4 regions of the Bradyrhizobium sp. CCBAU 51745 genome follow, and region 4 is predicted to be linked to each of the others. Evidence: predicted binding sites of a transcription regulator. Region 4 holds the regulator's gene; each other region holds the start of a gene.
What was found. The regulator PhoB, encoded in region 4, activates phosphate uptake and scavenging genes when phosphate is short. The targets are predictions, from matches to a motif close to TGTCATNNANCTGTCAT.

Region 1 (7,702 bases), on a different contig from region 4:
CCGCGTTGGGTGGAGTAGCCCATCGCCAGCAAGAAGCCTTCGTCGCCGCGCGCGAGATTCTGCAGGCGCAGGTCGCGGTCCGCCGGAAAGTTCAGCGGCTCCCGCGTGAGATCGCCGACGCTGGCGCCATCTTCGGCCTGTGGCGAGGATTCGATCAGCCCGTCGCGGCCGAGAATGTCGGTCACGCGCGGCGTCGGCGCCGTTGAGGCTTCGGCCACGGCCGGCGCTTCCGGCACAAAACCCTGGGCGAGCGAGGGATCGAGCAGGCGATGCGTGTAGTCGAAGGTCGGCCCGAGGATCTGGCCGCCGGGAATGTCCTTGAAGGTCGAGGACACCCGCCGCTGCACCCGCATCGCGCCAGTGTCGACCGGCTCGCTGGCGCCGAAGCGCGGCAGGGTGGCGCGGAAGGCCCGGACCAGGAAGATCGCCTCGATCAGATCGCCGCGCGCCTGCTTGATCGCGAGAGCCGCGAGTTCGCGGTCATAGAGCGAGCCCTCGCTCATGACGCGATCGACGGCGAGGCCAAGCTGCTCGGAGATCTGGTCGAGCGAGATTTCCGCGACGTTTTGATCGCCGCGCCTGGCATTGGCGAGCAGGCGATGGGCGTTCTCGATGGCGCGTTCGCCGCCTTTGACTGCGACATACATGCCCCTAGCCTCCCTTGCTCGCGACGCGCGTGGTGCGCGGGATCGCGACCACGGCATCATCGGCGACCAGCACCAAATCGATGCCGCGCGGAAACAGCGTCTCGTTGAAGCGCAGCTGCTCGAACAGGTCGAAGGGCTTGAACGACGCCTCAAGCGTCGCGACGCAGTCGATGCCGGGACCGCGGAGCTCGAAGTTTTGTCCTGCGTCCAGGCTCTCGACCTGAATGATCACGGTGGTCGAACGATCCGGGTATTCGTTGGTGCCGAGCGCGAACCGCGCAAGATTGGGCAGCAACACGCCGTCGCTGATCAGCGCGAAGGCTGCGATCGACGAATCCTGCACCACCGGCGCACCGGTGTGAAACTTGAGCCATTTCAGGACGTCGGTGCTCTCGGCCATGCGCGCATCGAGCCATAGCGGCGTGTCGTGATCGAACAGCGTCAGCGCAATCGCGGCGGTGCCGCGCATCATCGTATCGGGCGTTCCCGCAATCGGCACGATGCGCTGGACCGTGCCGGGCCGTGCCATTGCGTCCATGACCGAGCGAAAGGTCGATTGCGCCGACAACACCTTGTCGGCGAATCCCGGCGGCAGTTCCGCAATCGTTGTCATGGCCTCACCCTTCACCGCGCACCATGGTATAGAAATCAACCTTGGTCGCAGCGGTCTCTTCGGCCTGCTGCTTGCGTCTGACCATAAGCTGCTCACGCAACGGAGCGATTACGTCGCGCTCGACGGCGGCGCCGAAATCGCGCGACTGCACCAGCGCGTCGCACAGCGCGATCAACCGCGCCTTCTCACTGTTGCGCCCGAGTGTGTAGCCGAAGCCGACCTCGCCGCTGGCAAGCCGCACCGCAGCGCGCGACACGGTCGCCTCACCGAGATTGAACGGCGCGCCATCGCCGCCGACTCGGCCGCGCAGCATCACCAGGCCGTTCTCCGGTTCGCGCAAATCCTGATGGCCGGGCAATGGAATCGTGCGGAGGCAAGCGGCGATCTCGCCCGCCTCCGCGTGCGCCAGCACGGCCATGGCGGCCTTGCGCTGGGCTTGCTGGGTATTGTGCTGGGTCACCGAATCCACCGGCCTTCCACCAAACTTGCCGAATTGAAGTTGTCTATGATAATAGACAACTTCATACGGAAACGCCATGACTGTTTCGTGACAAGCGTGTGATTTTAGGGCTAGGCTGATCGCCGAGATGAGCATGCAGGACACCGCTTCCTCGGGCGTCGCGCTGTGGCGCCTCGTTGCCGACGGCATCGAGCGCGGCATCGCCGACGGCCGCTTTGCCGCCGGCGACAAATTGCCGGGCGAGATGGAGATCGCCGAAACCTATCGCGTCAACCGCCACACCGTGCGGCGCGCGCTCGCAGCCCTTGCCGAACGCGGCATCGTGCGCGCCGAGCGCGGCAGCGGAACCTATGTCGAGGCGCAGAAGCTGGCTTATCCCTTGCGCTCGCGCACGCGCTTCTCGGAGATCGTCGGCGCCGAGGGCCGCGAGCCGCATGGCCGGCTGATCGAGGCGTCAGAGGATGCCGCAACGCGCGAGCTTGCACGGGAATTGGGCGTGAAGACCGGCGCGCCGCTGGTGCGGATCGAAGCCATCCGCCTCGCCGACCGCACGCCGATCTGCGTCTCCACCACCTGGCTGTCGGCGGAGCGATTTCCGGGCGCCGGCACGGTGTTCTCAGCCACGCGCTCGATGACGAAGATGCTCGAGCACTACGGGATCCGCGACTACCGCCGCGGCGCCACCAGGATCACCGCCGGCATCGTCGATGCGACCGATGCCGCGCGGCTCGATCTGCCGCTGGGACGGCCGATCCTGGTGGTCGACGCGACCGACCTCGATCTCGAGGGCAAGCCGCTGGTGACGAAGCATTCGCGCTTTGCCGCAGAGCGGGTGGAGTTTTTGGTGGAGCCGTAGGGGGAGCTCGCTCTCTCCAGGAAAACGGAGCGTAGGGTGGGCAAAGGCGCTCTTGCGCCGTGCCCACGTCTTTCTCGATCGCTAGAGATGGTGGGCACGCTTTGCTTTGCCCACCCTAAAGCAGCGGTGCTCAGGCCACCGCCCGCTTACCAATGATCGCAAAGCGCAGCTTGCCCGAGATGAAATCGATTCCCGCGACGGCGACCAGGATCATCAGGATCAGGAACGACACCTTCTGCCATTCCAGCACGCGGATCTGCTCGGCGAGCTGGAGGCCGATGCCGCCGGCGCCGACGATGCCGATGATGGTGGCCGAGCGCGTGTTCGATTCGATGAAATACAGCACCTGGCCGGCGATGACGGGCAGCACCTGCGGCATCAGGCCGAAGCGGATCTCGTGCAGCGCGCCGCCGCCGGAGGCGCGGATGCCCTCGACCTGCTTCTGATCGGCGCCTTCGATCGCCTCCGAGAACAGCTTTCCGAACGCACCGAAATCCGCCACGGCAATCGCGAGAACGCCGGCGAACGGGCCGAGCCCGACCACGTTGATCCACACCAGCGCCCAGATCAGCGTATCGACGCCGCGGATCGAATCCAGGAACCGCCGCACCGGGAAACGGACGATGTTAGGGACGATATTGCGGGCCGCAAGCAGGCTGACGGGCAGCGCCAGCAAGGCGGCCAGCGTGGTGCCGAGCAGCGCGATCGACAGCGTCTCGCCCAGCGCTTTGAGATAGAGCGGGAGCGACGATCCGGGATCGGGCGGCATCATCATCATGCTGATCCAGCCGAGCTGGCTTAGGCCCGAGATGAAACGCGCCGGCGAGAAATCGAGATCGACCAGGCCGAACACGAAGATCGCAAGAGCCGCGATGAGCATCGCCGGCGTCGCCAGGCGTGCCGATACCGGACGGTCGAAGACGTCAGGGTAGCGCGCGCGGAGCTTCTCGGTGTTGACGTCCTGCGGCTTATTCAATTCCGCGCCTCCTTGCCAAACAGGCGGCCGCGCACCCAGCCGGTGGTGATGTCGATCAGGAACACCGTGACGATGATGGTCACGAGGATGGCGCTGACGTCGGAGTAGTAGAATTTTCGGATCGCGACGATCAGCTCCTGCCCGATGCCGCCGGCGCCGACAAAGCCCATCACCGAGGCCTCGCGCACATTGATCTCGAAACGCAGCAGCGCGTAGCTGGCGTAACCCGCCGAGACCTGCGGCAGGATCGCAAAGCGCATGCACGACACCCAGCTCGCGCCGGTGGAGCGGATGCCCTCGACCGGCTTCATGTCGGCGTTCTCGACCATCTCGGAAAACTGCTTGCCGAGCGCGCCGGTGGAATGAATCGCGATCGCGAGCACGCCCGCGACCGGACCGAGGCCGAAGGCCATGACGAAGATCAGCGCGAACACGATGCCTGGCACCGTGCGCGCGAACTCAAGCAGGCGCCGGACGGTGAAGCGCAGCCAGGGCGCGGGCGAGGTGTTCTCGGCGGAGAAGAAATTGAGCAGGAAGGCAAGAACGGCGCCGATCAGCGTGCCGACATAGGAGATCAGCAGCGTCTCGCCGAGCAGCTTCAGCCATTTGTGCAGGCCCCAGAACCACTCGCCGAGATCGGTCCAGACCCGCTGGCCGCTGTCGAGAGTGAGGATGCGATTGAAGTAGCTGACGAAGTTGCCGAAATAAGTGAAGAAGGTGCGCAAATTCACCTCGGCGCCGATCGAGGCCACGATCAGCGCGGCGACGAACAACGTGAAGCCCGCCAGCAGGCGCAGGCGCTTGCGTGCGACTGCCTCGCGATAGGCGGCGTTGAGGGCGGCGAGCTGCTGCTCGGGAAGGATCGAAACCGCAACCGTCATCGAAGGCACAGATCCATCACAAACAGATCCATCAAGAAAAGAGCCGGGTCCATCGACCCGGCTCGAGTAGCCTCGTCCCGACGAGCTCAGGACGCCTTCTTACGCAGATTATCGACAAACCTGATCAGATCGATGGTCTTGTTGTAATCGTCGTTGGCGATCGGCTCCCACGGCTTGTTCTTGCCGTCGGAGAGCTTCTTGAACGCCTCGGGATCCTTCTGTGCCGCGTCGAGGAAGGCCTTCTTGATGGCGGCCTTCATGTCCTCAGGCAGGTCGCTCAGATAGGCGTAGGGCGAGTTGATGATGAGGTCGGACTTCACGACGATGCGGAAGTCCTCCTTCTTCATCGGCGTGCCGTCGGCCGACTTCACCATGCCCTTGTTGAGCATGCGGGTCAGGTTGGAATCGTCGTCCGCGTTCCACCAGTTGGCAGCGACGTCGACGGTTCCTTGCGCGAGAGCGAGAACGGCATTCTCGTGGCTGCCGGTGAAGACGACCTTGGAGAAGTAGGCGTCGGGATCGATGCCGAGCGCGTTCAGCTTGAAGCGCGGCATGTTGTTGCCGGAAGTTGAATTCGGATCAACAAGCCCGAGATTCTTGCCCTTGAGGTCCTCGATCTTCTGGTACGGCGATTTCGCCAGCACGTAGAACACCGAGTAATAACCCTTCGAGCCGTCGGAGTTGACGTCGATGACGAACGCGTCGGTCTTGACGCCGGTAAGCCGGGCACGCGCGAACGAGGCCGGGCCGTAATAGCCGATGTGGATGTTGCCGGCGCGCTGGCCCTCGATGAGGGCGGCGTAGTCGTTGGCGACGCGCAGCGTCACCTTGACGCCGAGCTCCTTGGACAGATAGCTGATGAAGGGAGCGTAACGCTCGGTCACGCCCGAACCGTTCTCGGCCGGAATCGCGGCGAAGGTGATCTCCGGATATTTCGCCCTCCAGTCTTCGGCGGAAGCGGATCCGGCAAAGGCCAGCGCGGCGGCGCCGGCAAGAACTAATCTGCGAGTGATCATGATGCCCTCTTCATCTGATAGGAGCGGTTGACGCAAAAACTGGTCATGACGGATGCGACGCGGCTCAGGCCGCCGCAGCCGTTCCGAGTGCCGGGACCCCCTCGGGCACCGGCGCAGGCGTGCCGCCCATGACATCGGCGGCTTCGAGATCGTAGAGCTCACGCGCGACAAGGTCGGTCAGCGCGGACGGCGCGCCGTCGAACACCACTCGGCCCGCCGCCATGCCGATCAGGCGATCGCAATAGCTGCGCGCCAGATCGAGCGAATGCAGGTTGCAGAGCACGGTGATGCCGAAATGCTTGTTGATGCGCAGCAGCGCATCCATGACGATCTTGGTGTTGCGCGGATCGAGCGAGGCGATCGGCTCGTCGGCGAGGATGATGTCGGGCTGCTGCACCAGCGCCCGTGCGATCGCCACGCGCTGCTGCTGGCCGCCGGAGAGCTGATCGGCGCGCTGCGCCGCGAGCGCGGCGATGTCGAACTGTTCCAGTGCCGACATCGCCAGCGCCTTGTCCTGCTCGGGCCATACTTGCGACAGCGAGCGCCAGGCCGGCATGGTGGCAAGACGGCCCATCAGTACGTTGGTCAGCACGTCGAGCCGGCCGACCAGGTTGAACTGCTGGAAGATCATCGCCGACCGCGCCCGCCACTGCCGCAGCTCCTTGCCGCGCAGCGCGGTGACGTCGAGGCCGTCGAACAGGATGCGGCCCTGCGTCGGCGTCACCAGACGATTGATGGCGCGCAGCAGGGTCGACTTGCCGGCGCCGGAGCGTCCGATCACGCCGACGAAGCCGCCGGGGGAGATTTGAAACGAAGCCTCGTCCACCGCGGCTTTTGCGCCAAAGCGGCACGTCAGACCTTCAACCACCAGCATGCAGGGCTCCAGAGTAGCTGGAGCCCACCGCTATCCCCGGCGGTTGACACTTGTATGACACGTGCGATGCGGCGTGGCGATCCTACACACTTCATCCCCTGTCATCATATCGTCATGACACCGTCATTGTGCCGCTCGAAGAGACGCGACATTGGCCAGGCTGGCATGGTGGGACCGGGATCACGACAAATTGCGTGCGGCGCTGCCCGATTTCCGCACGCTCGCGATTGAAGATTTCCTGTCGGCATACGAAGCAGGGACAAGTCTTCCTTCCAGCAAACGAAGTGCGGTCGCGTGACAGACATTTTCATCGAGGGCGGCCGGACCCTGATTGGCTCCGAGCTCGCCGAAACTTCCCTCTCCGTATCCGGAACCGACATTGCGCAGATCGATGCGGCACGCGGTCGCGCGCGGCTGGCGATCGATGCGCGTAATTTGCTGGTGCTGCCCGGCATCGTCGACCTGCATGGCGATGCCTTCGAGCGGCAGATGATGCCGCGCGCCGGCGTCGATCTTCCGATAGACGTCGCGCTTGATGACACCGACCGCCAGGTCATCAGCAACGGCATCACCACGGTGTTCCACGCCACCACCTGGTCATGGGAGCCGGGCCTGCGCAGCGGCGACAATGCCAGGCGCCTGCTCGAGGCGATCGAGCGGCAGCGTCCGCACTTTGCTGCCGACACCCGTTTTCACCTGCGCCACGAGACCTATAATCTCGATGCCGAGGACGAGATCGGCCAGTGGCTGGCCGAGGGCCGCGTCGACCTGTTCGCCTTCAACGACCATATGGACGGGGTCGTTGCCGACATCTCGAATCCGCGCAAGCGCAACCGCATGGTGGAGCGCACCGGCCTTTCAGCTGAGGATTTCGACAAGCTCGTCGCGCATATCGTCTCGCGCGCGGCCGATGTTCCGGCCTCGATCGCCCGGATCGCAGCAGCGGCGCGCATGGCCGAGGTGCGGATGCTGTCGCATGACGATGCGACGCCGGCGATGCGCCGGAATTTTCGCGCCATGGGCGTGAGGCTCGCCGAATTTCCGATCAATGAGGAGACGGCGCGCGAGGCAGCCGATCATGGCGATGCCATCGTCTACGGCGCACCGAACGTCGTGCGCGGCGGCAGCCACACCGGCTGGACCAAAGCCTCCGACATGATCGCGAAGGGGCTCTGCACGGTGCTGGCTTCCGACTATTACTATCCGGCGCCGCTGCTCGCCGCATTCCGCCTCGCCGCCGACGGCGTGCTGCCGCTGACCGAGGCCTGGAAGCTGATCTCGTCGGCGCCCGCAGACGCCGCTGGCCTCACTGATCGCGGCACGCTGGCGGCGGGCCGTCGCGCCGACATCCTGCTCGTCGACGACAGCATGCCGCTGCG
Region 2 (7,702 bases), on a different contig from region 4:
TGAGTGGGACGGAGCGGTCCCTTCACCACCGATATTCGAAGCCGACCGTGCCCTGGTGCGATGTCAGCTCGTTGCGGAACTTGCCGTCGTAATTGACATACAGCCGCGCGGTATTGGTCAGGCTGAGCGAGGCCGAGGCGCCAGCGTCCATGCCGTAACGGCTCTCGCCGATGCCGGGGACGATGATGTTCTGGGTCCCGAGGCTGACCTGCACCGAGCCGAGGTCCTGATAAAAATTGTCGACGAACTTGCCGTAGGCCGAGAGGTCCAGGATTTTCCGATCGAAAATGAAGTAACGCCCGACCTCGGCGCCGATCATGACGCGCGCACGCGAGATAGCGCTCGAGCCGACGTTGAGTGGGTCAAGTCCCCCGGCTTCCTGGAATGCCGCGCCAGTGGCGCGCACATATTCGAGCGCGCCCTTGGGCACGATGCGCATCTGATCCTTGGTCCAGTAATAGTTGATCTCGGTGAGCGCACCGTCGACTGTGGCGTGATACCCCGCGACGGCAAGGCCGAAGCCGGTATCACGGCTGGAATGGACCTTGCCGAAACCGTGCACCAGCGCGAAGGCCCAGGTCCATGGTCCCTTGTCGACGGAACCGTTGAAACCGATCTGCGTCAGGTCGAGTGTCGCCGACTGAAGCGCGAGCGGCACGTCGATGTCGGTGTGGCTCTGGTCGACGGAGAAGCCGAGGTTGACGCCTGGCGCGACCCGCGCCCCGAAGCCGGCGACACCGCCGAACGTGGTGCGCTTGTCACCGACGAAATCACCTTGCGGATCGGTGCGGACTGATATGCCGTAACCCTCGAACCAGGTGCGGTAGCGCGGATCCTCCGCGTTCTCCGACGCACCGCCGCCGCCGGGATTGGTGCGGGAGGCCCGGTTGACGCCGTTCGAGGCCTGACCGCCCAGCCGCTCCAGAAAATTCGAACCCAGATTGAGCGTGCTGTTGCCGGCTGACTGGTTGGCATTGGTCGACGTCGTGCCCGGGGACGGCGAAGGGGACGGTGTCGGGGTGGGCGTCGGCGTTGGCGTTGGCGTCGGAGACGAAGTCGGCGTCGGGGTCTGCGCGAAGGCCGCGGTCGCCGGCAGCATCGCAACAACCGCGAGCGTCATGACGATCGCCGTCACGATCCGGCGGACACAGTCCAGCCCGATCGTCTGCCGTATCCCTTGTGGCTGCTGAGTGCAGCACATGACGACTATTCCCGAACCAAAATGGCGGCCCGCAAAAATACAACACGGAGGGCGAGCAGGTGCGACGATTTGTGCTGAACTGCCACGAGGGGTCAACCGGTCCGCGTGCTGTCGCCGGGGTGATTCCTCCAATTGTGGTTCCGCTGCCACAGGTCACAAATTGCGGGCGGCCATTTCCTGCGCAGTCTTGAAGTTTGCACGCAGCTTGCGAGCGCACGGTTTTCGTGTTGGAATATCGTACACAATCGGAATTGGCCGCTCGGCTGTGCGTTTCGCGACAGGCTCAAGACTCGAACAGACTTCCGGAAGCCCGTTTGTGACGTGGCACGCGAAAAGCGGCCGCGTCTTTTTAGTATCTAGCGGAGGAGACTGAGGATGCCACAAAAGGGCACCGTCAAATGGTTCAACCCAACCAAGGGCTACGGATTCATCAAGCCGAACGGCGGCGACAAGGACGTGTTCGTCCACATCTCGGCGGTCGAGCGTGCCGGACTTTCTACCCTTAACGAAAACCAGGTCGTTGAATACGACCTCGTGGAGAACCGCGGCAAGACATCCGCGGAGAACCTCAAGGTTTCCTGATTTCTCTCGAAGATATCAGCGAGAGATCATGACGATGCCCCCGGCTCTGCCGGGGGCATTTGTTTGGGGCGACGAAACGCGAGTGCGCGTCAGGTCGCCACCGGCGCAATCAAGAAATTCTCTGACGCCCCACTCCCCGCGGTCTTGCAGACGTCGCCCTCGATCCTGACCTTGCCGGTCGCAAGCAGGCTCAGCGCCGCGGGATAGATGCGGTGCTCGACTTCGAGGATGCGCTCGGACAGGGTGTCGGCCGTGTCGTGATCGCTGACGGGCACCGCGCCTTGCATCACGATCGGGCCGGCGTCGGTCTCGGGGACCACGAAATGGACTGTCGCGCCAGACAGTTTGACGCCGGCGCGCAAGGCTTGGCCGTGCGGGTCGAGGCCGGGGAATGACGGCAATAGCGACGGATGGATGTTGAGCATCCGCCCGTACCACGCCCTGGCGAACTCGGCCGTGAACAGGCGCATGAAGCCGCCGAGGCAGATCAGCTCGATGCCGTGCTGATCGAGCGCGGCCTGCAGCGCTTTCTCGAACCCGGCGCGATCCTTGCCGAACGGCTTGCTTTCGATCACCAACGTTGTCACGCCGGCCGCCTTGGCCCGTTCGAGCCCGAGCGCGTCAGCCTTGTTCGAGACGACGAGTGAGATCTCCGCCGGGAAATCCGCGGCGCTGGCTGCCTTGATCAGCGCCGACATGTTGGAGCCGCGGCCTGAGATCAGGATGGCGACGCGCCGTTTCATCGCAGCGGCAGTCATCACAGTGCCAGGTCGAGGTGGCCGTTATAGACGACGCGGTGCTCGCCCTCGGCCGGGATCACGGTGCCGAGCTGAGCTACGGTCTCGCCGGCATCAGTGAAGACCCGCACCACCTCATCGACCCTCTCGGGCTCGACAATCGCGACCATGCCGATGCCGCAGTTGAAGGTCCGGAGCATTTCGAGCTCCGCGATGCCGGCTTGGGCGGCCAGCCATTTGAACACCGGCAGCACCGGCAGGCGTGCCAGATCAATGCCGACGCCAAGATTTGCAGGCAGCACGCGCGGAATGTTGTCGGTGAAACCGCCGCCGGTGATATGGGCAAGGCCCTTCACTGCACCGGTCTCGCGGATCGCCCTCAGGCAGGATTTGACGTAGAGCCTCGTCGGCGTCAGTAGCGCGCCGCCGAGCGTCATAACAGGGGCAAATGGCGCCTGCGCCTCGAAGCCGAGGCCGGACTGTTCCACGATCTTGCGCACCAGCGAGAAGCCGTTGGAATGCACGCCCGACGAGGCAAGACCGATCACGGCATCGCCCGCGGCGATGTCCTTGCGCGGCAATAGCGTGCCGCGCTCGGCCGCGCCGACGGCAAATCCGCCGAGGTCGTAGTCGCCGTCCTTGTAGAGGCCGGGCATCTCCGCGGTCTCGCCGCCGATCAGGGCGCAGCCGGACTCGCGGCAGCCCTCGGCGACGCCTGCCACGATGGCGGCGGTGGCCTCCGGGTCGAGCTTGCCACAAGCGAAATAGTCGAGGAAGAACAGCGGCTCGGCGCCCTGCACCACGAGGTCGTTGACGCTCATGGCGACGAGGTCGATGCCGACCCCGCCATGCAGGCCGGTCTCGATCGCGATCTTGACCTTGGTGCCGACACCGTCAGTGGCCGCAACCAGGACGGGGTCCTTGAAGCCGGCCGCCTTGAGGTCGAACAGGCCGCCGAATCCGCCGATCTCGGCATCCGCGCCCGGCCGGGCGGTGGCGCGCACCATCGGCTTGATCAGGTCGACCAGGCGGTTGCCCGCGTCGATATCGACGCCTGAATCGGCGTAAGTGAGGCCGTTTTTGCGGTCGGTCATGCCCGATTTCCAGTGGGTTTGCGGCTGGTTACGTCGAATTCCGGGGATGCGCAATGGCAAGCGTGGCGCCCCGCCCTATACTATGTAGAGATATCAACCGGTTCAGCCTCTTAGAGGTCGGATTCAAGGTCAGGTCGGGTGCCGGGAAGCGCCGTGTGAGTATTCCAAACATTATTACCCTGGGCCGCATCATGCTGGTCCCGATCATCGTTTGGGCCATCGTGTCGAGCCAAATGGAGGTGGCGTTCGCCGTCTTCCTGATCGCAGGCATCAGCGACGCCGTCGACGGCTTTTTGGCCAAGCGCTTCAACATGACCAGCGAGCTCGGCGCCCTGCTCGATCCGCTGGCCGACAAGGCGCTGCTGGTGTCGATCTACCTGTCGCTCGGCATCTGGGGCGACATCCCGCGCTGGATCGTGATCCTGGTGGTATCCCGCGACATCATGATCGTCACTGCGGTGATCGTGTCCTGGCTATTCGACAAGCCGGTCGAGATGAGGCCGTCGAAAGTATCCAAGCTAAACACAGCGGCACAGGTCGCGTATGCGGCGCTGGTGCTGGCCGCCCTCGCCTTCGGCTTCAGGTCGTCGCCGTATGATATAATCCTGATGGGGCTCGTCACGGTGTTCACCCTGTCCTCGGTGTCGCTCTATCTCGTGGAGTGGCTGCGGCACATGAGCACGATCGAAGCCAAATGAGAGGGGTGCGGCCCAGCAAAAGGCCAACTCCCGATCGAATAAGTCCATTCTCGTCAGACATAAGTCCATTCTCGTCAGACAATGCCGGCGCGCCGGTAAGGAGCAAAGCAAGCGTGGCAGGCCGCGTTCATCCCCGACAATTGGCGTTTTCGCTTCCACATGCGGAGAGCCTCAGCCGGGACAATTTCCTCGAGGGCCCAGCCAATGCCGCCGGTCTTGCCCTGATCGACAGCTGGCCGGAATGGCCCAACCGGATCATGTGGCTCGCCGGCCCGGAAGGCTCGGGCAAAAGCCATCTCGCCGCGATCTGGGCCGAGGAATCAGGCGCCCGCTCGACCACAGCCGGCGCCCTGAGTGCCGCCGCCGTCCCCGGCGCGCTTGCGACCGGCGCGCTGGTCGTTGAGGATCTCAAGGCTGGTGATTTTGACGAGCGTGCTCTCTTCCATCTGATGAACCTGGCCCGCGAGGACGGCGCCTATGTGCTGTTCACCGGTCGCGAGGCGCCCGCGGCGGTGGAGGTCGAGCTCCGCGACCTGCGCTCCCGGCTGCGGACGATCCCCGTGATTTCGCTCGCGCCACCGGATGACCAGCTGTTCCGCGGCCTGATCGTCAAGTTCTGTGCCGATCGCCAGCTCACCGTGGACGAGGCTGTCGTGAGCTACCTTGCGACCCGGCTGGAGCGCTCCTCGGCCGCCGCACGGCGCGCGGTGGAACAGCTCGACAGCGAGGCGCTGCGGCTCGGCCGTCCCGTCACAAGGGCGCTGGCCGCCGAGCTGCTTCGGGACGCCTGAGCGCCGGGCCCGCTTGACGCGGCGCGGCGCGGCGGCGGAACATCAATGTCATCGAAACGTCATCGCATTAACACATGCTCCGGCCGGTTTTGCGCATAAGTCGCAAATTGGGGCGAAATGGATGGACCGACTTCTCATGGATTCCGCGCAAGCTGTTGAAACAAAGGAGAAAGCCACGGAAACCGGGGGCTTGCCGGCGATCGCCTCAAGCCCCGAGCGATTCATCAATCGCGAGTTGTCCTGGCTGCATTTCAACCGTCGCGTCCTGGAGGAATCGGTCAACCCCAGCCACCCCATGCTGGAGCGGGTGCGATTCCTGTCGATCTCAGCCAATAACCTCGACGAGTTCTTCATGGTCCGCGTCGCCGGCATCAAGGCGCAGGTCCGCGAGGGCATTGCCGAGCGTGCCCCTGACGGGCTGACCCCGTCCGAGCAGCTGGCGCTGATCAACCGCACGGTTTCGCAACTTGCCAGTGATCAGCAGGCGATCTGGCGTGAGTTGCGCGGCACGCTGGCCGACGTCGGCATCGCGCTGGTCGACGGTAAGGACGTCACCAAGGCGGAGCGAACCTGGCTCGAGGAGTATTTCCTCAACAACGTGTTCCCGCTGCTGACGCCGCTGGCGATCGATCCGGCCCACCCCTTCCCGTTCATCCCGAGCCTCGGCTTCACCATCGCACTCCAGCTGACGCGCGAGGCTGATGGCAAGCCGATGAACGCGCTGATCCGCATGCCCGGCAAGATCGACCGCTTCATCCGCCTGCCGGCCGAGAGCAAGGTCCGCCTGATCTCGCTGGAGCAGGCCACCAGCCTGTTCATCAACCGCCTGTTCCCCGGCTACAGTCTCCACGGCCAGGGCGCCTTCCGCATCATCCGCGACTCCGAGCTCGAAATCGAGGAAGAAGCCGAAGACCTCGTCCGCCTGTTCGAGACCGCGCTGAAGCGGCGTCGCCGCGGATCGGTGATCCGGCTTGAGATCGACGCCAAGATGCCGGAAGAACTGCGCAACTTCGTGCAGCACGCGCTGTCGGCGGCCGACGACGAGGTATTCCTGGTCGACGGCGTGCTTGCCATGAACGAGCTGTCGCAACTCACCCGGCTCGACCGGCCTGATCTCGAATTCACCCCTTACGTGCCGCGCCATCCCGAGCGCGTGCGCGAGCATGGCGGCGATATCTTCGCGGCTATCAGACAAAAGGACCTGATCGTCCATCATCCTTACGAATCCTTCGACGTGGTGGTGCAATTTCTCCAACAGGCCGCGCGCGATCCCGACGTCGTCGCGATCAAGCAGACGCTCTACCGCACCTCCAACAACTCGCCGATCGTGCGCGCGCTCGCCGAAGCTGCCGAAGCCGGCAAGTCCGTCACCGCGCTGATCGAGTTGAAGGCGCGCTTCGACGAAGAAGCCAACATCCGCTGGGCGCGCGACCTCGAACGGGCCGGCGTGCAAGTCGTCTACGGCTTCCTCGAATTGAAGACGCACGCCAAGCTCTCGATGGTGGTGCGCCGCGAGGGCGGCAGCCTCACCACTTACGTCCATACCGGCACCGGCAACTATCATCCGGTCACCGCGCGTATTTATACCGACCTGTCCTACTTCACCTCGGAACCAACCATCGGCCGCGACGCCGCGCGCGTGTTCAACTTCATCACCGGCTACGCCGCGCCGAGTGATCTGGAAAAGATGGCGGTGTCGCCGCTGACCTTGCGCAAGCGCATCATCGAGCACATCCAGGGCGAGACCGAGCACGCCCGTCACGGCAAGCCCGGCGCGGTCTGGATGAAGATGAATGCGCTCGTCGATCCTGATATCATCGATGCGCTTTATGAAGCCTCACAGGCCGGCGTGCAGGTCGAGCTCGTGGTCCGCGGTATCTGCTGCCTGCGCCCCGGCATTCCCGGCCTGTCGGAGAATATCCGCGTCAAGTCCATCATCGGACGATTCCTGGAACACGGCCGAATCTATTGCTTCGGCATGGGCCAGGGCCTGCCGAGCGCGAAAGCGGCTGTGTATATCTCGTCGGCGGATATGATGCCGCGCAACCTCGACCGCCGGGTCGAGGTGCTGTGTCCGCTGCAAAATCCGACGGTGCATCAGCAGGTTCTCGAACAGATCATGGTCGCCAATCTCAAGGACAACGAGCAGAGCTGGCAATTGTTGCCGGACGGGTCCTCAACGCGTATGAAGGCCGCGAAGGGCGAAGAGCCTTTCAACGTGCACAATTACTTCATGACAAATCCGAGTCTGTCTGGCCGTGGAAAGTCGCTCAAGGAATCCTCGCCGCGCCGTCTCACGCGCCGGAACGAACGCCATCAGTCCTGACCGGAGATCCTCGCCTTGAAACGGCCGCGCAAGCGTGGCGCTAGCGTCGCGGTCATCGACATCGGCTCCAACTCGGTTCGTCTCGTCGTCTACGAGGCGCTGGCGCGGAGCCTGATTCCGATCTTCAATGAAAAGACGCTGTGCGGCCTCGGGCGCGAGGTGCAGAGCACGGGCCTGCTCGCGCCTGACGCCGTCGACAAGGCGCTGACGTCGCTGAAGCGCTTTCGCGCGCTGTGCCGCGTGATGCAGGTCGGCCGCGTGTTCGCGATCGCG
Region 3 (7,702 bases), on a different contig from region 4:
AAGCTCCTCCTTCACCGCAGACGCATCGAGATTGGCGTTGAGCTTGGCGAGCTCGGCAATCTCGATCTGCTGCGCAGCGCCAGTCTTGGCGCCCCCGCCTTCGAGCAGACGCACACCGCCGTTGATGACGTCATAGGTACCGAGGAAGTCGCGTCCCCGGCCGACCGGCCAGGTCATCGGCGTGGTGTCGAGCGCCAGCGTCTTCTCGATCTCGTCGAGCAGCTCGAACACGTCGCGGCTCTCGCGATCCATCTTGTTGATGAAGGTGATGATCGGGATATCGCGAAGGCGACAGACCTCGAACAGTTTTCGCGTCCGCGCCTCGATGCCTTTGGCGGCGTCGATCACCATGACCGCGGAATCCACCGCGGTGAGCGTACGGTAGGTGTCTTCCGAAAAGTCTTCGTGGCCTGGCGTGTCCAGCAGGTTGAACACGAGGCCCTCGAACTCGAAGGTCATGACCGAGGTCACGACCGAGATGCCGCGCTCGCGCTCAATCTTCATCCAGTCCGAGCGGGTGTTGCGGCGCTCACCCTTGGCCTTGACCTGGCCGGCGAGATTAATGGCGCCGCCAAACAGCAGCAGCTTTTCGGTCAGCGTGGTCTTACCGGCGTCCGGATGCGAGATGATCGCAAAGGTGCGCCGCCGCGATACTTCAGCGGCAAGCGGGGAACGGGCCGGCGATTCGGCTGCGGTGGCGGCAATGTCGGACATGGCGGGAGCGTTTGGCAGGGAAAATGGCCCGGATCAAGCCTGATGTGGTGATTGCGCAGCCCTTCGGCCAGCCCCATATCGGCCCTGGCCAAATTGGTTTGGGGGAGGACGGCCTTCCTGCTCATCAGCCTAGCGGGGACGGCCCTGCCGTGAATGGAGGGTCGTCATGGCCTGGAGCATCCTGTTCGTCGCCGGTCTTCTCGAGATCACCTGGGCGATCGGCCTCAAATACACCGAGGGTTTTACCAGATTGGTTCCCTCCGTCATCACGCTCGCGGCCATGGCCGGCAGCGTGATCCTGCTCGGCATCGCCCTGAAGTCGCTGCCCGTTGGAACTGCCTATGCGGTCTGGACCGGCATCGGCGCGGTCGGCACGGCAACGCTTGGCATCTTCCTGTTCGGCGAGCCGGCCACGGCGCTTCGCCTCGGCAGCATCGGGCTGATCGTGGCGGGCATCGCCGGGCTGAAGCTCGTTACTTGAAGAGCTGGACCGCCCACCAGCTCAGTGCCGCGACGACGGCTGAGGCCGGGATCGTGATGACCCAGGCATAGACGATCGAGCTCGCCACGTTCCAGCGCACCGCCGAGACGCGGCGCGCTGCACCGACGCCGACGATGGCGCCGGTGATGGTGTGGGTGGTCGAGACCGGCACGCCGAGGAACGTCGCCATGAACAGCGTCGCCGCGCCGCCAGTCTCGGCGCAAAAGCCCTGCATCGGCGTCAGCTTGGTGATGCGCAAGCCCATGGTGCGGACGATACGCCAGCCGCCCATCAGCGTGCCGAGAGCCATCGCGGCCTGGCAGGACAGCACCACCCAGAACGGCACCGAGAATTCGCTGCCGAGTTGACCCTGCGAATACAGCAGCACGGCGATGATGCCCATCGTCTTCTGCGCGTCATTGCCGCCGTGGCCGAGCGAATAGAGCGAGGCCGAGGCGAATTGCAGAATGCGGAAGGCGCGGTCGACCGCGAACGGCGTCGAGCGTACCGAGAGCCATGACACGACCGCGACCAACATCATTGCGAGCAGAAAGCCCACCAGCGGCGATAGCACGATCGCAAGCACGGCCTTGGACAGACCGCTCCACACCGCCGCCGAGATTCCCGCCTTGGCCATGCCGCCGCCGACAAGGCCGCCGATCAGCGCATGCGAGGACGAGGAGGGAATGCCGAGCCCCCAGGTCACGAGATTCCAGACAATGGCGCCGACCAGCGCCGCAAAGATCACCTGGGCGTCGACGATGGCGGGATCGATGATGCCGGTACCGATGGTTTGGGCGACGTGCAGGCCGAACACCATGAAGGCGACGAAATTGAAAAACGCGGCCCAAAACACCGCGAATTGCGGCCGCAGCACCCGGGTCGAGACGATGGTCGCGATCGAATTGGCGGCGTCGTGCAGGCCGTTCAGGAAGTCGAACAGCAGCGCGACGGCGATCAGTCCGACCAGGACGGGAAGACCCAGAGGGCCCAAGACGGCAGCATCCACGGCGCGGCCCCTGCTCTAAGCTTTGCACATGATCTCCGCGCAAACGCATTCCGCGTTTGTCGCGAAGGAAAACCGCTGCACACTTTTCCGGATCATGCGCTACACTTGCTCAATGACGATGCTGTTGATCTCGTTCGCGACATCGTCGAAGCGATCGGCCACTTTTTCAAGGTGATCATAAATCTCGACGCCGACGATGAAATCCATCGCGTTACCGGTGCGATGCTTGAGGAACAGCTCCTTCAGGCCGATGTCGTGGAGATCGTCGACACGGCCCTCGAGCTTGGTCAGTTCCTCCGTGATCGCGGTCAGCATTGCCACGTTCTTGCCGATCTGCTGCATCAGCGGCAGCGCGCGGCCGACCAGATTGGCGCATTCGATCAGCAGCGCGCCGATCTCGCGCATCGGCGGCTCGAAGATGCGGACCTCGAACAGCATCACGGCCTTGGCCGTTTGCTGCATCTGGTCGATGGCATCGTCCAGCGAGGTAATGAGGTTCTTGATGTCGCCCCGGTCGAACGGCGTAATGAAGGTGCGGCGCACCGCCGTCAGCACCTCGCGGGTGATGTTGTCGGCATCGTTCTCGAACTGGCTGACGCGCTGGCAATAGACCGGCGTCTCCTCGCCGCCGTTCAGCACGCCCTGGAGCGCGATGGCGCCCTGGATAACGGTCTGGGCATGGCGGTCGAACAGGTCGAAGAACCGTTCTTCCTTGGGCAGGAAAGCGCGAAACCAACGCATCATGGGGATAGTCTACCTGGTGCAAATGACCCGGTCCGGGCGGACCGTCACGCAACCGTCATAGACCATTTTCGCCTCGTGCGCGTGTCATCTCACGCCCGCCAGGCGGGATCATCCACCGGATTTACTTCCACATGAAAACTTATGTTATATCAGTATCTTAGAGAGATCTCCGAAAGTAATGCGCGATTTCGCCGATGACGCCACGGCGGAAGGTGAGCACGCAGATCACGAAGATCGAGCCTTGGATCACCGTCACCCACTGGCCGAAGCCGGCCAGATATTGCTGCATGGCGATGATGACGAAGGCGCCGACCACGGGACCGAAAATGGTCCCGAGACCGCCGACAAGCGTCATCAGCACGACCTCGCCGGACATCGACCAGTGCACGTCGGTGAGCGAGGCGTTCTGCGCCACGAACACTTTCAGTGCACCGGCGAAACCCGCCAGCGTCCCCGACAGGACGAACGCCAGGAACTTGTACTGGTCGGTCCGATAGCCCAGTGAGATCGCACGCGGCTCGTTCTCGCGGATCGACTTCAGGACCTCGCCGAAGGGCGAGTTGATGATGCGGTAGATCAGCAGGAAGCCGGCGAGGAAGCCGACCAGCACGACATAGTAGAGCACGGTCGGCTTGGACAAATCGAGCACGCCGAACATGTGCCCCTGCGGGATGCCCTGGATGCCGTCCTCGCCATGGGTGAACGGCGCCTGGAGGTAGATGAAATACAGCAGTTGCGACAGCGCCAGCGTGATCATCGAGAAGTAGATGCCCTGGCGGCGGATCGAGATATAGCCCGTGACGAGCGAGAGCGCGAAGGCCGCGACAATGCCGACGAGGATGCCGAGTTCCGGCGGCAGTGCCCACACCTTCAGGGCGTGCGCGCTGCAATATCCGGCGGTGCCGAGGAACATCGCGTGTCCGAAGGACAGCAAGCCGCCGTAGCCGATCAACAGGTTGAAAGCGCAGGCGAGCAGCGCAAAGCACAGCGCCTGCATCACGAAGAACGGATACACGCCCGTAAACGGCACCGCAGCCAGCAGCAGCGCCATCACCGCGAACAAGACCATCTCGTCACGCATGGCGCGCGGCGTGACCCGCAGTGTATCGTCCGTCAAGGCTGTCATGTCAGGCTGCCCTTCCCGTCAATCCCGTTGGCTTCACCAGGAGCACAAGCACCATCAGCACGAACACGACGGTGTTGGAGGCCTCGGGGTAAAAATACTTGGTCAGGCCCTCGATCACACCGAGCGCAAAACCGGTGATGATGGAGCCCATGATCGATCCCATGCCGCCGATCACCACCACCGCAAACACAACGATGATGAGGTCGGCGCCCATCAGCGGCCGCACCTGGTTGATCGGCGCCGAGAGCACGCCGGCGAGCGCGGCAAGGCCGACGCCGAGGCCGTAGGTGAGCGTGATCATGCGCGGCACGTTGATGCCGAAGGCGCGGACCAGCGTCGGATTTTCGGTTGCGGCGCGCAGGTAAGCGCCAAGCCGCGTCTTCTCGATCAGGAACCAGGTGGCCAGACACACCACCAGCGAGAAGATGACGACCCAGCCGCGATAAACGGGTAGGAACATGAAGCCGAGATTCATGCCGCCCTTGAGCTGGTCCGGAATGGCGTAAGGCAGGCCGGAGGAGCCGAAATAGTTCTGGAACACGCCCTGCACGATCAGCGCGATGCCGAAGGTCAGCAGCAGGCCGTAGAGGTGATCGAGCCCGGTCAACCACTGCAGCATGGTCCGTTCCAGGATCATGCCGAAGATGCCGACGATGACCGGCGCCAGCAGCAGCGCCCACCAGTAACTGATGCCGCCGATGTTCAGCAGGAAATAGGCGACGAAGGCGCCCATCATGTAGAGCGCGCCGTGGGCGAAATTGATGATGTTGAGCATGCCGAAGATCACGGCAAGCCCGAGACTGAGCAGCGCGTAGAACGAGCCGTTGATCAGTCCCACCAGTAGCTGTGCGTAAAGAGCCTGCATCGATCTCGCACCCGGTCCCTTCGGCGTTCCCAAAGTAGCGCCCGCCGGCTTACGGCCGGCGAGCTGTTGGTCTTACTTCTTGAGCAGCGCGCACTTGCTCTCGGAGAGCGGCGTGAAGGCCTGATCGCCCGACACCGTGCCGACGAGCTTGTAGAAGTCCCACGGTCCCTTGGACTCGGAGGGCTTCTTCACCTCGAACAGATAGGCGTTGTGGATGGTGCGGCCGTTGGGCTGGATCTCGCCCTTGCCGAACAGATCGTCCTCGGTCGGCATCGACTTCATCTTCTCGACGACCTTGACGCCGTCATGCGGATTACCGCCAAGCGCCTCCAGCGCCTTGAGATAGTGGCGTACGCCGGCATAGACGCCTGCCTGCACCATGGTCGGCGGAGCGCTGTTCTTCATCTTTGCGGCAAAGCGCTTGGAGAAGGCGCGGGTCTTGTCGTCCATGTCCCAGTAGAACGTCTCGGTGAAGTTCAGGCCCTGCGCGGTCTCCAGACCAAGCGCCTTGACGTCGGTGAGGAACAGCAGCAGCGCTGCGAGCTTCTGGCCGCCCTTGCCGATACCGAACTCGGCAGCCTGCTTGATCGTGTTGGTGGTATCACCGCCGGCATTGGCAAGGCCGATGATCTTGGCCTTGGAGGCCTGCGCCTGGAGCAGGAACGAGGAGAAGTCCGGCGTGTTGAGCGGATGCTTGACCCCGCCGACCACCTTGCCGCCATTGGCGGTGACGACCGAGGTGGTATCGCGCTCCAGCGCCGCACCGAAGGCGTAGTCCGCGGTCAGGAAGAACCAGGTGTCGCCACCGGCCTTCACCAGCGCCTGGCCCGTGGTGTGGGCGAGCATGTAGGTGTCGTAGGTCCAGTGCACGGTGTTCGGCGAGCACTGCGCGTTGGTGAGGTCCGAGGTCGCCGCACCGGAATTGATGTAGACGCCGTTCTTTTCCTTGACGACGTTGTTGACGGCGAGCGCCACGCCCGAATTCGGCACGTCGACGATGACGTCGACCTTGTCGACGTCGAACCACTGCCGCGCGATCGCGGTGCCGATGTCCGGCTTGTTCTGGTGATCGCCCGAGATCACGTCGATCTTCCAGCCCTTCGCGGCGAGGCCGGAATCCTCAACTGCCATCTGCGCGGCGAGCGTCGAGCCGGGGCCGCCGAGGTCGGCGTACAGGCCGGACTGATCGGACAGCGCGCCGATCTTGACGGCCTTGTCCTGCGCGGACGCTTCGCCTGCTGCGGCGAAGGTGAGCGCGGTGGTCAGCAGCAATGACGCAATCGACCTGGTCTTCATGCAACTTTCCTTTTTGAATTTTCTCGTTGGCAGTTCTTCGGCTTCAGCATGGTCTCTTCGGAGAACGCTACGCACTTCCTGATCATGCCCTAAACACCGAGATAGGCGTGGAGCTTGTCCATGTTGGCGGCAAGCTCCGAATTGGAAAATCCGTCAATGATCTTGCCGTGCTCGACCACATAATAACGGTCGGCGACGGTGGACGCGAAGCGGAAGTTCTGCTCGACCAGAAGGATCGTGAAGCCTTCCTTCTTGAGCCGCGCAATGGTGTGACCGATCTGCTGGATAATGACGGGTGCCAGGCCTTCGGTCGGCTCATCCAGCATCAGAAAGCTTGCGCCCGTGCGCAGGATGCGCGCGATCGCAAGCATCTGCTGCTCGCCGCCGGACAGCTTGGTGCCCTGGCTGCTCAGCCGCTCCTTCAGGTTCGGAAACAGGTCAAAGATCTGCTCGAGCGGCAATCCGCCTGCTCGAACCACCGGCGGCAGCAGCAGGTTCTCCTTCACGTCGAGGCTGGAGAAAATTCCCCGCTCCTCCGGGCAAAACGCGATTCCCATGCGCGCGATCTTGTCGGAGGTCGCGCGGATGATCTCCTGATTGTTGAATTTGATCGAGCCGGTCCGCTTGCCGATGATGCCCATGATCGACTTCAGCGTGGTGGTCTTGCCGGCGCCGTTGCGCCCGAGCAGCGTGACGACCTCGCCCGCGTTCACGTCGAAATTGATCCCGTGCAGGATGTGGGACTCGCCGTACCAGGCCTCCAAGTTGCGGACCTGGAGGATATTGCCGCCGGTTGCACCCTTCATTGGGGCCTCGGCCATTGCAGTCTCAGGCATGACCGGCCCCCAGATAGGCTTCCTTGACGCGCTCGTCCTTGGTGAGCTCGGAATAATGCCCCTGCGCGAGCACCTGCCCGCGCGTCAGCACGGTGATGATGTCGGAGAGATTGGCGACGACGCTCAAATTATGCTCGACCATCAGGATGGTATATTTCGCCGAGATACGCTTGATCAGCGCCGCGATCTTGTCGATGTCCTCGTGGCCCATGCCGGCCATCGGCTCGTCCAGAAGCATCATTTCCGGATCAAGCGCGAGCGTGGTTGCGATCTCGAGCGCGCGCTTGCGCCCATAGGCCATCTCGACCGCAGGCGTATTGGCGAACTCGCTGAGGCCGACATCGTTCAACAGCTCGCGCGCCCGGTCATTGAAGCGGTTGAGCACGGACTTGGAGCGCCAGAAATCGAAGGACGAGCCATGCTGGCGCTGAAGCGCGACACGAACATTCTCCAGCGCGGTGAGATGCGGAAACACCGCCGAGATCTGGAACGAACGCACCAGCCCCAGGCGTGCCACGTCGGCGGGCGCCATCGCCGTGATGTCCTGTCCCTTGTACAGGATTTTTCCGGCAGACGGTTTCAGGAACTTGGTCAGAAGATTGAAGCACGTCGTCTTGCCCGCACCGTTCGG
Region 4 (7,702 bases):
CGAGCGCTTTCGCCAGCGACATCGCGTCGGGTGTGACGCCGGTGCGGCGATGGGCGAAGAGATCGCCGGTGCGGCCCATGCCGGTCTGCACCTCGTCGAAGGCCAGCAGCAAGCCTTTCTCGTCGCAGAGCTGGCGGAGCGCCTTGAGGAAGGCTGATGTCGCCGGACGCACACCGCCCTCGCCCTGGATCGGCTCGATCAGGATGCCGGCGGTATGCGGGCCGATCGCCTTCTTCACGGCCTCGATGTCGCCATGCGGGATCTGGTCGAAGCCGTCCATCGGCGGACCGAAGCCTTCGAGATATTTTGCCGATCCCGTCGCGGCCAGCGTCGCGAGCGTGCGGCCGTGGAAGGCGCCCTCGAAGGTGATGATGCGATAGCGCTCCGGATGGCCCTTGGAGAAGTGATGATGGCGGACCAGCTTGATCACGCCCTCCAGCGCCTCGGCGCCGGAATTACAGAAGAACACGAAGTCGGCAAAGCTCTCATTGCAAAGACGCGCAGCGAGCTTCTCGCCGTCAGGGCTCTGGAACAGGTTCGACATGTGCCAGAGTTTCGTGGCCTGCTCCTGCAGCGCCTTGACCAGCGCCGGATGGGCATGGCCGAGTGCGTTGACCGCGACGCCCGAGGTGAAATCGAGATAGCGATCGCCATTGGTTGCGATCAACCAGACGCCTTCACCGCGCTCAAAACCGATATCGGCCCTGGCGAAAACGGGGAGCAAATGCGGCGCTGCGCTGTTGGTCATGACGATCTCTTTGGTGGTCACTTCGGATGTTTCGGACGGCCTGAACACGCATGGCGCAGCGCGTCATTTGGCCCGGAAAACGAAACGTGCCGCCTTTTAAGGGCGGCACGTGCGACTATCTTATGCTTGGCAATACGGGTGTCAATGCCGCCCGGAAAGCCTCGCGAAACGCTGAATCCGTAGTCTTGCGGTGGCGATTTTGCGGGATTTTCGCCACGGAACATGTGGAAGCGAGTCGGCGGACTCTTGCGCGTGAGTCACGGCATATTGTAGCGTTTGGCTTGTCAGATACGACATCTCGTGCAGCGGTTCTGATCCCAAAAGTCCTCATGTACCGGCGTAAACGTTCGGGCGCATCTGGCGCGCCCGGCGAGCCTTAAGGGATTCTGGCGGCACGGGTTTTTCGAAGCTTAGGCATTCGTCGTGAGGCCCCACAGATGGCTGGCGCCGGCGAAGGAAAGGATGCAATGACGGTTTTGACCTGGTCAGATGATCGCGTCGAGCAGCTGAAAAAGCTCTGGGAGGCCGGACTTTCGGCCAGCCAGATCGCCGCTGAGCTTGGAAACGTGACCCGCAACGCCGTAATCGGCAAGGTGCACAGGCTCGGCCTGTCCGGCCGCGCCAAGAGCCCCTCATCAGCAGCTCCGCGGCCGCGCAAGGCGCGTCCCGCACAGCACATGATGCGGGTGAGCCGCCCCATCGCGCGCGGCAACACCGCGCTGGCGCAGGCTTTCGAGATCGAGGTCGAGGCTGAACCTGTTACCTACGACAACGTTGTGCCGATGAGCCAGCGGCTCTCGTTGCTCGAATTGAACGAGGCTACCTGCCACTGGCCGGTCGGCGATCCCTCAAGCCCGGATTTCTTCTTCTGCGGCGGCAAGGCGCTCTCCGGCCTGCCCTACTGCGCCCAGCACTCGCGCGTGGCGTATCAGCCGGCGGCGGATCGCCGGCGGGCGCCGGCGAAGCCGGGCACGCGCTGAGTACTTGGTTCAGACGACATCGTCGCGGTACAGGCCGGGACGAAAAAAAGCGCGCCACCTGGCGCGCTTTTTTTTGTTTGCTGGCGGGCAGCTTAGCTTGAGGTCTGCTCAGCCTTCGCGAAGCGATCGTCGAGCGCGTAGCCCGCGCCGCGGACGGTGCGGATCGGGTCCTGCTCGCGGCCGAGATTGAGCAGCTTGCGCAGGCGGCCGATATGCACATCGACGGTGCGTTCGTCGATATAGATGTCGCGGCCCCAGACGCTGTCGAGCAACTGCTCGCGCGAGAACACCCGGCCGGGATGCTCCAGGAAGAACTCCAGCAGGCGATATTCGGTCGGTCCGAGATCGATCGGCCGGCCCGAGCGCGCCACGCGGCGCTTCTCGCGATCGAGCTCGATGTCGCCGAAGGCGAGCACGGTCGCGAGCCGCTCGGGGCTGGCGCGCCGCAGCAGGCCCTTCACCCGCGCGAGCAGCTCGGGCACCGAGAACGGCTTGACGATGTAATCGTCGGCGCCTGTGGCAAGGCCCCTGACACGCTCGCTCTCCTCGCCGCGCGCGGTGAGCATGATGATCGGCAGCTGCTTGGTGTCGGATCGCGTCCGCAACCGGCGGCACAGCTCGATCCCGGACAGGCCCGGCAACATCCAGTCGAGCACGATCAGATCGGGGATGTGCTCCTTGAGGCGGGTGTCGGCGTCGTCGCCGCGCATCACCGTCTCCACGTCATAGCCGTCGCCTTCGAGGTTGTAGCGGAGAAGCTCGGTCAGAGCTTCCTCGTCCTCAACCACCATAATGCGTGCGCCCATGGGCTCGTCGCTCCTTGCGTAATCAGGTGTTCGGGACCGTCGTGGCGAACGTCGTCATGTCGCCCTTCGGCCGCTTGTCGGTGATGGCCTGGCCTTCGATCATGTAGAACACGGTCTCGGCGATGTTGGTGGCGTGGTCGCCGATCCGCTCGATGTTCTTGGCGCAGAACATCAGATGGATGCAGAACGAGATGTTGCGCGGATCCTCCATCATGTAGGTTAGGAGCTCGCGGAACAGCGAGGTGCAGATGGCATCGACTTCCTCGTCGCCCTTCCACACCGCCATCGCTGCCGGCAGATCGTGCGCGGCATAGGCGTCCAGCACCGACTTGACCTGCTGCTGCACGAGGTCGGTCATGTGCTCGAGGCCGCGGAACAGCTTGAGCGGATGGAAATCCGTCTCCAGCGCCGCGACGCGCTTGCCCATGTTCTTGGCGAGGTCGCCGATGCGCTCGAGGTCGGTCGCAACCCGCATGGCGCCGACGATTTCGCGCAAGTCCACCGCCATCGGCTGGCGGCGCGCGATGGTCAGCACGGCGCGCTCCTCGATCTTCTTCTGCAGCGCGTCGAGCTCGGCATCGATGGTGACGACGCGCTGGCCCAGCGCGACGTCGCGGCGGATCAGCGCATCGACGGAATCGACGATCATGCGCTCGGCGATGCCGCCCATCTCGGCGACCAGGCGGGTGAGCTCCTGAAGGTCGGTGTCGAAGGCTTTTGCGGTATGTTCGGAAGCCATGTCCTGTCTCCTCAGCCGAACCGGCCGGTGATGTAATCCTGCGTGCGCCGGTCCGACGGCGACGTGAAGATCTTGCTGGTGTCGTCGAACTCGATCAGCTCGCCGAGATACATGAAGGCGGTCTTGTCGGAGACGCGGGCCGCCTGCTGCATGTTGTGGGTGACGATCGCGATGGTGTAGTTCTCGGACAGTTCCTGGATCAGCTCCTCGACCTTGGCGGTCGAGATCGGATCGAGCGCCGAGCAGGGTTCGTCGAACAGGATCACTTCAGGCCGCACCGCGACGGTGCGGGCGATGCAGAGGCGCTGCTGCTGGCCGCCCGAGAGCGACAGGCCGGAGGCGTTGAGCTTGTCCTTGACCTCGTTCCACAGCGCGCCGCCGCGCAGCGCCTTCTCGACGCGGTCGTCCATCTCGGACTTCGAGATCTTCTCATAGAGGCGGATGCCGAAGGCGATGTTCTCGTAGATCGTCATCGGGAACGGCGTCGGCTTCTGGAACACCATGCCGACGCGGGCGCGCAGCAGGTTGAGATCCAGCTTGGGGTCGAGGATGTTGGTCTGGTCCAGCATCAGCTGACCGGTGACGCGTTGGCCCGGATAGAGGTCATACATCCGGTTGAAGATGCGCAACAGGGTCGACTTGCCGCAACCGGACGGGCCGATGAAGGCGGTGACGCGGTTGGTGCCGAGCGTCAGATTGATGTTCTTCAACGCCTGGTGCTCGCCGTAATAGAAGTTGAGGTTGCGCACCGTCACCTTGGCCGGAGCTTCCGGCAGCGGCTGCTGCGAGGCGAGGTGCGCGTTGGAGCTCACGGATACGGACAAGTCGGTCATTTTGCGGTCCTCTCGGCACCGAGGATGCGGGCGCCAATGTTCAGGGCAAGCACGGTGAGCGTGATCAACAGCGCACCGCTCCAGGCGAGCTGCTTCCAATAGGCGTAAGGGCTCTGGACGAAATTGTTGATGGTGACGGGCAGGTTCGCCATGGTCTTGTTCAGGCCGAGGCTGAAGAACTGGTTCGACAGCGCGGTGAAGAGCAGCGGCGCGGTTTCGCCGGCGACGCGGGCGGTGGCGAGCAGCACGCCGGTGATGAGGCCGGAGCGGGCCGCACGATAGGCGATCCGCTTGATCACCAGCGAGCGCGGCAGGCCGAGCGCGGAGGCGGCCTCGCGCAGCGCGTTCGGCACCAGCAGCAGCATGTCCTCGGTCGTGCGCAGCACCACCGGGATCACGATGACGGCGAGCGCGAGCGAGCCTGCGATCGCCGAGAAGCCGCGCATCGGCACCACCACCGCGCCGTAGATGAACAGGCCGATGATGATCGAGGGCGCCGACAGCAGGATGTCGTTGATGAAGCGGATCACCGAGGTCAGCTTGTCGTTACGGCCGTACTCGGCGAGATAGGTGCCGGCGAACAGGCCGAGCGGCGCGCCGATGCCGACGCCGATCACGGTCATGATCAGTGAGCCGACGATGGCGTTGCGCAGGCCGCCTTCGGTCGAGCCCGGCGGCGGGGTATCGGCGACGAACAGGTCGAGGTTGAGGCCGGCAATGCCGTTGTAGAGCAGCGTGAGCAGGATCAGCGCGAGCCAGGTGACGCCGACGGCGGCGGCGCCAACGCAGAGCCCTCGGACGATGATGTCCTTGCGGCGGCGGCGTACATAGATCGGGTTCATGTTACTTCCCCGCCTTCGTTTCCAGACGCAGCAGCATCAGCCGGGCGGCGGCGAGCACGAAGAACGTCAGCACGAACAGCAACAGGCCGAGCAGGATCAGGCCGGACTGGTGCAGGCCGTCGCTCTCGGCGAACTCCGATGCGATCGCCGCCGAGATCGTGGTGCCAGGCGCGAAGATCGATGACGAGATGCGGAACGAGTTGCCGATGATGAAGGTCACCGCCATGGTCTCGCCGAGCGCACGGCCCAAGGCCAGCATGACACCGCCGATGACGCCGACACGGGTGTAGGGGATCACGACGCTGCGCACCACTTCCCAGGTGGTGCAGCCGACGCCGTAGGCGGCCTCTTTCAGCACCGGCGGCACGGTCTTGAACACGTCGACCGAGATCGAGGTGATGAAAGGCAGCACCATGATCGCCAGGATCAGCGCGGCATTGAACAGGCTGAGATAGGACGGGGGACCTGCGAAGACCGCGCCCAGCACCGGGACGCCGTCGAAGATCTTGATCATGAAGGGCTGGAAGGTGTTGGCCAGGAACGGCCCCAGCACGAAGAAGCCCCACATTCCGTAGATGATCGAGGGAATGCCGGCGAGCAGCTCCACCGCCATGCCGATCGGGCGGCGCAGCCATTGCGGGCAGAGCTCGGTCAGGAAGATCGCGATGCCGAGACCGACGGGAATGGCGATCAGCATCGCGATGAAGGAGGTGACAAGCGTGCCGTACATCGGTCCCAGCGCGCCGAGCACGGGCGGATCGGCCGACGGCGCCCAGCGCTGCGTCCACAGGAACGCAAAGCCGTATTCCTTCATCGCCGGGAAGGCACCGACGATCAGCGACAGGATGATGCCGCCAAGGATGAGGAGCACCGAGATCGCGGAAAGCCGCGTGATCCAGTAAAAGGTGACATCGCCGAGCTTGAACGCGCTCAAGGCCTTGGCGCGATCATAAGGGCCAGCGTCGTCGATTACATCGCTCTGAACAGCCATTTCTGCCACGCCGATCCCCTGTATTACGCTATCTGCATGCCGCCGATAAGGAGCGGTCTTGTCGACGATTTGTCCCGCGTCATTCCGGGATGGTCCGAAGGACCAGACCCGGAATTTCGAGATTCCGGGTTCGCTCGCCACGCTCGCGCCCCGGAATGACGGGGCACGAGCGTCGGACTTCAGAGCTTTAGCTCTTGATCTCGGCAGACCAGGTCTTCTCGATCTGCTGGACGACGCTGTCCGGCATAGGGATGTAATCGAGCTCCTCGGCTGCCTTGGCGCCGTTCTTGAAGGCCCAGCGGAAGAACTTGATGGCTTCCTGCGAGGCCGCCTTGTCGGTGGCATCCTTGTGCATGAGGATGAAGGTCGCCGCCGTGATCGGCCAGGACTTGTCGCCGGGCTGGTCGGTCAGAATGACGTAGTAGCCGGGCGCCTTGGACCAGTCGGCATTGGCGGCGGCCGCCTGGAAGGCCTCGGTGGCGGGCTCAACGGTCTTGCCACCCTTATTGACCATCTTGGTGTAGGTCAGCTTGTTTTGCTTGGCGTAGGCGTACTCGACATAGCCGATCGAATTCTTGGTCTGGCCGATGTTGCCCGAAACGCCTTCGTTGCCCTTGGCGCCGACGCCAACCGGCCATTCGACCGCGGTGCCCTCACCGACCTTGCTCTTCCAGTCCGCGCTGACCTTGGAGAGATAGTTGGTGAAATTGAAGGTGGTGCCCGAACCGTCCGAGCGGCGAACCACGGTGATCGCCTCCGACGGCAGCTTCACGTTCGGATTGAGCTTCTTGATCGCGCCGTCGTCCCACTTGGTGATCTTGCCGAGATAGATGTTGGCGAGCGTCTCGCCGTCGAACACCATCTCGCCAGGCTTGACGCCTTCGAGGTTGACGACCGGAACGATGGCGCCCATCACCATCGGCCACTGGGCAAGGCCGTCCTTCTCGAGCTGCTCGGCCTTGAGCGGCATGTCGGTGGCACCGAAGGTCACGGTCTTGGCCTGAATCTGCTTGATGCCGCCGCCGGAACCGATCGACTGGTAGTTCAGACCGTTGCCGGTCTCCTTCTTGTAGGCATCAGCCCACTTCGAATAGATCGGGAACGGGAACGTCGCACCTGCGCCGGTGATGTCGGCAGCGAACGCCGCCGTCGTCGTTGCGGCGACCAAGCCGGCAGCGACGATCGTTTTGAGGAAATTCATGCTGGTCTCCATACAGGGGAGCGAAGCGCCATCCGCGCCCGATCGCGCTCCCGCGCCGCCCCTTTAGGAGCGGTCGGCTGAGCTTTTACGAAGGTTTCGTGACAGTCGGATGACAGCGCTAAACGATTGAAACCACGTGGCTTTATTGCCTAAACCAAAGTCCTGGCCTGGGGAAAACAGGCGGTGAAAGTCGCACCCTGCTTGGGCACGCTTTCGATCAAAAGACGGCCCCGGTGACGGTTAAGAATATGTTTCACCAGCGATAATCCGAGCCCCGTGCCGCCCTGCGAGCGGCTGTCGCCGACGTCAACCCGGTAGAACCGCTCGGTCAGGCGCGGCAGGTGCTCCGGCGCGATGCCGGGGCCGAAATCCCGCACCATGACCCGGATTTCCTGAGTTGCATCGGCGGGCGCCGGCAGCGTCAGCGAGACGATGACGCGTCCACCGGAGGCGCCATATTTGAGCGCGTTTTCGATCAGGTTTTCGAACAGGCGGAGCAGCTCCTCGCGGTCACCGGCGATCATGACCGGGCCGTCAGGCAAATGGGTCTCGACCTCGACCT

Region 1: a site for PhoB is predicted at 1,797-1,813, ahead of phnF (phosphonate metabolism transcriptional regulator PhnF). Genes of this name have one in related genera too.
Region 2: a site for PhoB is predicted at 5,150-5,166, ahead of XH98_RS10865 (RNA degradosome polyphosphate kinase). Genes of this name have one in related genera too.
Region 3: a site for PhoB is predicted at 2,991-3,007, ahead of XH98_RS34450 (DUF47 domain-containing protein). Genes of this name have one in related genera too.

What each region holds. Positions count from the first base shown of each region.
Region 1 is NZ_LBJP01000003.1:471,380-479,081, forward strand. It holds gene XH98_RS04975 (carbon-phosphorus lyase complex subunit PhnI) at 1-647, opposite strand, end outside; gene phnH (phosphonate C-P lyase system protein PhnH) at 652-1,260, opposite strand; gene phnG (phosphonate C-P lyase system protein PhnG) at 1,265-1,729, opposite strand; gene phnF (phosphonate metabolism transcriptional regulator PhnF) at 1,848-2,576, shown strand; gene phnE (phosphonate ABC transporter, permease protein PhnE) at 2,707-3,552, opposite strand; gene phnE (phosphonate ABC transporter, permease protein PhnE) at 3,549-4,433, opposite strand; gene phnD (phosphonate ABC transporter substrate-binding protein) at 4,520-5,449, opposite strand; gene phnC (phosphonate ABC transporter ATP-binding protein) at 5,514-6,323, opposite strand; partial or broken gene XH98_RS05015 (chloramphenicol acetyltransferase) at 6,475-6,621, shown strand; gene XH98_RS05020 (alpha-D-ribose 1-methylphosphonate 5-triphosphate diphosphatase) at 6,618-7,702, shown strand, end outside.
Region 2 is NZ_LBJP01000008.1:35,978-43,679, reverse strand. It holds gene XH98_RS10900 (LysR family transcriptional regulator) at 1-3, shown strand, start outside; gene XH98_RS10895 (autotransporter outer membrane beta-barrel domain-containing protein) at 23-1,201, opposite strand; gene XH98_RS10890 (cold-shock protein) at 1,577-1,783, shown strand; gene purN (phosphoribosylglycinamide formyltransferase) at 1,873-2,526, opposite strand; gene purM (phosphoribosylformylglycinamidine cyclo-ligase) at 2,541-3,614, opposite strand; gene XH98_RS10875 (CDP-alcohol phosphatidyltransferase family protein) at 3,770-4,312, shown strand; gene XH98_RS10870 (DnaA ATPase domain-containing protein) at 4,426-5,103, shown strand; gene XH98_RS10865 (RNA degradosome polyphosphate kinase) at 5,240-7,429, shown strand; gene ppx (exopolyphosphatase) at 7,445-7,702, shown strand, end outside.
Region 3 is NZ_LBJP01000091.1:328,622-336,323, reverse strand. It holds gene XH98_RS34465 (peptide chain release factor 3) at 1-714, opposite strand, end outside; gene sugE (quaternary ammonium compound efflux SMR transporter SugE) at 881-1,195, shown strand; gene XH98_RS34455 (inorganic phosphate transporter) at 1,188-2,204, opposite strand; gene XH98_RS34450 (DUF47 domain-containing protein) at 2,304-2,948, opposite strand; gene XH98_RS34445 (branched-chain amino acid ABC transporter permease) at 3,106-4,074, opposite strand; gene XH98_RS34440 (branched-chain amino acid ABC transporter permease) at 4,076-4,939, opposite strand; gene XH98_RS34435 (ABC transporter substrate-binding protein) at 5,012-6,235, opposite strand; gene XH98_RS34430 (ABC transporter ATP-binding protein) at 6,325-7,071, opposite strand; gene XH98_RS34425 (ABC transporter ATP-binding protein) at 7,064-7,702, opposite strand, start outside.
Region 4 is NZ_LBJP01000007.1:430,938-438,639, forward strand. It holds gene XH98_RS09295 (aspartate aminotransferase family protein) at 1-748, opposite strand, end outside; gene XH98_RS09300 (GcrA family cell cycle regulator) at 1,216-1,728, shown strand; gene phoB (phosphate regulon transcriptional regulator PhoB) at 1,821-2,534, opposite strand; gene phoU (phosphate signaling complex protein PhoU) at 2,557-3,273, opposite strand; gene pstB (phosphate ABC transporter ATP-binding protein PstB) at 3,285-4,106, opposite strand; gene pstA (phosphate ABC transporter permease PstA) at 4,103-4,948, opposite strand; gene pstC (phosphate ABC transporter permease subunit PstC) at 4,950-5,939, opposite strand; gene pstS (phosphate ABC transporter substrate-binding protein PstS) at 6,127-7,140, opposite strand; gene XH98_RS09335 (ATP-binding protein) at 7,290-7,702, opposite strand, start outside.